One region of the Gordonia sp. QH-12 genome, then DNA from elsewhere that is predicted to be linked to it. Evidence: riboswitches for the same ligand, from Rfam matches in the RefSeq annotation. Region 1 holds a riboswitch; the other holds the start of a gene.
The links. A riboswitch is a leader RNA that binds a small molecule or an ion and turns the genes downstream of it on or off. The one in region 1 is predicted to bind S-adenosylmethionine.

Region 1 (2,197 bases):
CTGCAACCGGTGCTCGTGATAGGCGATCTCCTCGAAACCGATGTCCTGCAGGGCCTGCGCCGCCGCTGCGAGCGCCACCACCCCCAGCGTGTTGGGAGATCCGGCTTCGTGACGAGCGGCACCGGTGTGCCACGCGACCCGGCCGTCGAGGTCGACGTCGGCGGTGGCGCCGCCGCCGGCCAGGTACGGTTCCGCCGCATCGAGCCAGTCGCCGCGGCCCACCAGCGCGCCCGCACCGAACGGCGCGTACAGCTTGTGGCCGGAGAAGACGAGGTAGTCGATGCCCCAGGACGCGATCGAGACGGCGCGGTGCGGGACCAGTTGCGCGGCGTCCACCAGAATGCGCGCGCCGTGCCGATGCGCCGCCGCGGCCAGCCGTCCGATCGGCAGCACCTCGCCGGTCACGTTCGACGCACCGGTGATCGCGAGCAACGCGGCGGGCGCGGCAGCGAGTTCTGCTTCGAGCCGCCCCACCGTCTCTTCGACGGTGCGGGCCGCCGGCACCACGCGAGCACGGCCGGTCCGGGTCCAGGGCAGCAGGTTGGCGTGGTGCTCGATGTCGAGCACCACCACGTCGCCGGGGGTGACGTGCGCGGCGAGATTGACGGCGTCGGTGGTGTTGCGCGTGAACACCACCGTGTCGTCGCTTCGACCGCCGACGAACCGCCGGACAGTCTCCCGAGCCTGCTCGTATCGCGCTGTCGTGACCTGAGAGAGATGGCCCGCGCCCCGATGCACGCTCGCATACTCGGTCAACGCGCCGGAGAGCCGTTCCGCGACAGACACGAGAGCCGGGGCCGATGCCGCGTAGTCGAGGTTCGCGTAGACGGTCTCGCCCCCTGCGGTGGTCGGCACCGTGGTGTCGGCACCGACCACCGGCGCGAGGGGACGAATGGGTGCCGGGCACACGGCCCGGTCGAGGATTGCGGTCATGACACGACTCCAGTAGATCTCCGCACTTGCCGGACGTCGGTCGACGCCGGCCGGGTCGTCACCTGGAGCACCCCACCGCGGTGGAGGGTTGCCGACCGGCCAGCCAGGGCTTCGCACCGGTTCTCGTGACCCGCCGTCAAGGATGCCGGTACGCGTCATTCGCGGAAAGCATTAAAACCACGGCGGGTGTAATCACCGGCGGATCCGCAGTTAGCGTGGTTTCAACATCCCTGTTCAGAAAGGCCTCCCGTGGTTCATCCGTCCGACCCGCAGTATCCGAGCGGCGCTCCCGGCCGGCCCCTGCCACAACCGCCCCTGCCACAACCGCCACAGCCGTCGTCGTACGGGCCGCCCCACCGGTACGGACCCGCGCAGCCGCCGTACGCACCGAACCCCTTCCCGCCCGGCCCGTGGCCGCAGCAGCCGCCGGTGAAGGGTCCGAAGCCGATGTTCTTCGGCATCGTGGCGGTGACCGCACTGGTGGTCGCCGGACTGACGACGCTGCTGATCCTCGCCCCCTGGGACTCCGACCGCGACACCGGTGCGGCGCCGGAGACCACGCGGACGTTCGCGCTCAAGGGCGGGACGTCCGTGGAGGTCCGGGTGCCCGCCGGCTGGACCGCCGTCACCGACACCAACGACGGCGCGCCCGTCGTGGTGCTGCGGGCCGCCGACGACGACCGGGTGCTGTCGCAGATGTCCGACGACCTCACCTCGCTCGGCGAATCCGGCTCGGGCACCCCGGTGCACACGGTGGTGGTGTTCGCCGACAGTTGCTCCGGAACCGCCTCGGTCGGCGAGTGGAAGACCAAGAGCCGTGACGACTCCGCGAACGGCCACACCGAGCAGTGGCTGTACGCGACCTCGAGCGTCGACGGTCGCACCTGCGTCAACATGTCGGGTGCCGACGCGGGCGCCGACCCCGTCTCCGCCGGATCCGCGGGCCGCGACCTCCTCAAGCGGTTGATCAGGGAGAAGCGCATCACAGCGACGAAGTCCGTCTAGCTCTCGCGGGTAACCTGGCCAGGTGCCTGCCGGTCTGTCGTTTCTGCTGTCGAACACCGATCTCAACGCCCGCGGATTCGGAGTGCGCGCCGCGTTCGGCTCCGTGGCGCAGGCGCGAGAGGCCCTCGCCGCCGGCACCGTCGACTTCGTCGGCGGCGCCCTCGGCTTCGACACCGGCGGTCCCGCATCATTGATCACCCCCGAACGGGTCGACTTCTCCCCCGCAGCCACTCCCGCGACGGTCGACGGCTCGGTGGTC
Region 2 (2,197 bases), on a different contig from region 1:
CGGCGAACCCGGTGGTGAGGTCGGCGAGGATGTCGTCGATGCCCTCGATGCCCACGGCGAGCCGGACTAGACCGGGCGTCACACCGGCGGCCAGCTGCTCCTCCGGGGAGAGCTGGCTGTGCGTGGTGGACGCGGGGTGGATCACCAGCGAGCGGACGTCGCCGATGTTGGCGACATGGCTGTGCAGGGTCAGCGCGTTCACGAAGGCCTTGCCCGCCTCGACGCCGCCCTCGATCTCGAATCCGATGACCGCGCCGGCGCCCTTCGGCAGCAGCTTCTGCGCCCGTTCGTAGTACGGCGACGACTTGAGACCGGCGTACGAGACCGAGGTGACCTGGTCGTTGGCCTCCAAGAACTCGGCCACCTTCTGTGCATTGGAGACGTGGCGCTCCACGCGCAGGCTCAGCGTCTCGATGCCCTGAGCCAGCAGGAAGGCGTTGAACGGCGAGATGGCCGCGCCCGTGTCGCGCAGCAATTGCGTGCGCGCCTTGAGCGCGTAGGCCGGAGCCCCCAGGTCGGCGAAGACGACGCCGTTGTAACTCGGGTCCGGGGTTGTGAAGCCGGGGAACAGGTCTTCACCGTCGCGCTGGACGCGCCAGTCGAAGGTGCCGCCGTCGATGATGACGCCGCCGATCGCGGTGCCGTGACCGCCGATGTACTTGGTGGCCGAGTGCACGACGATGTCGGCCCCGTGCTCGATGGGATTCAGCAGATACGGCGTCGCGACCGTGTTGTCGACGATCAGCGGGAGGCTGTGCGAGTGTGCGACGTCCGCCACTCCGGCGATGTCGAGGACCTGATTGTGCGGGTTCGCGATGGTCTCACCGAACAGTGCGCGGGTGTTGGGCCGGATCGCCGACTTCCACGACTCGAGATCGTCGGGATCGTCGACGAACGAGACCTCGATGCCGAACTTCGGCAGCGTGTAGTGGAAGAGATTGTATGTGCCGCCGTAGACGCGGGGGCTGGAGACGACGTGCCCGCCGGCCTCGACGATGTTCTGAATCGCGTAGGTGGTGGCGGCCTGGCCGGAGGCCACCAAGAGGGCCGCGACGCCGCCGCCGAGAGCCGCGAGGCGCTGCTCGACGGTGTCCTGCGTCGGATTCATGATCCGGGTGTAGATGTTGCCCGGCTCGGCGAGCGCGAACAGGTTCGCCGCGTGGTCGGTGTTGTCGAACACGTACGACGTGGTCTGGTAGATCGGCAGTGCGCGTGTCTTGGCGGTCGCGTCGACTACCTGCCCGGCGTGCACCTGGGTGGTCTCGAAGCTCCAATTCGCGGCGTCAGACATGAGACGTCATTCTCTTTCTTCGGTCGGCGGCCCGGGGTGGGCCTCGTATGTTGGGTCCGACCCTCGGACCCGCGCTTGCTGCGGCGACTTCCGTCGCAGCCAGGTCATCACCCGGAGCACCCCACCGCGGATGGAGGGTTGCCGGTCAGCAAGCCGGGGCTGTGCGCTGACACTCATGACCTGTTGCTGAGGATATATCAACTCGATGCGGCTGTTGAAACGGCTTCACCGCCCCTGGTCGTAAATCTGTCGACCCGGTGGGCGATGTGGTAGGACCGCGCAAAAGCGACGACCGGTGCGAGCGGTCGGTCTCGGCGCGTCGGCGCGGTGTTCAAGGAGAACTGCTGCCGCACAGGGCATTCGGCGCGGATCTGCGGAGGCGCGGCGGTGCTTGCACGATCGCTCGGTCGCTGAGCTGCTCATGGGATATGCTGGTTAAAACAGTACGCGCGTTCTGTTTGGAGCCCGCCGCGCCGAACGACCGTCCGTATTACGTTTGAGGACGAGTGGCCGGCGGTCTACTGCTGAGGAGGGCACAGAGCCATATGGGCAAGATCAAGGTCGAGGGCACCGTCGTCGAACTCGACGGCGACGAGATGACGCGAATCATCTGGCAGTTCATCAAAGAGAAGCTGATCCACCCCTACCTCGACATCGATCTGGATTACTACGACCTCGGGATCGAGAACCGCGACGCGACCGACGATCAGGTCACGGTGGACGCCGCGCACGCGATTCAGAAGCACGGTGTCGGCGTCAAGTGCGCCACCATCACCCCCGACGAGGCCCGCGTCGAGGAATTCGGTCTCAAGAAGATGTGGCGATCGCCTAACGGCACCATTCGGAACATCCTCGGCGGCACCATCTTCCGGGCTCCGATCCTGATCTCGAACGTGCCTCGGCTGG

Region 2: linked by a shared signal. The riboswitch ahead of Y710_RS07955 (bifunctional o-acetylhomoserine/o-acetylserine sulfhydrylase) and the one ahead of Y710_RS01905 (aminotransferase class V-fold PLP-dependent enzyme) in region 1 are both predicted to bind S-adenosylmethionine.

What each region holds. Positions count from the first base shown of each region.
Region 1 covers NZ_KQ969282.1:415,772-417,968, forward strand. Annotated here, with positions in the region: gene Y710_RS01905 (aminotransferase class V-fold PLP-dependent enzyme) at 1-933, opposite strand, end outside; SAM riboswitch class IV at 951-1,064, opposite strand; gene Y710_RS01910 (hypothetical protein) at 1,363-1,938, shown strand; gene Y710_RS01915 (isochorismate synthase) at 1,961-2,197, shown strand, end outside.
Region 2 covers NZ_KQ969288.1:50,562-52,758, reverse strand. Annotated here, with positions in the region: gene Y710_RS07955 (bifunctional o-acetylhomoserine/o-acetylserine sulfhydrylase) at 1-1,291, opposite strand, end outside; SAM riboswitch class IV at 1,358-1,472, opposite strand; gene Y710_RS07950 (NADP-dependent isocitrate dehydrogenase) at 1,837-2,197, shown strand, end outside.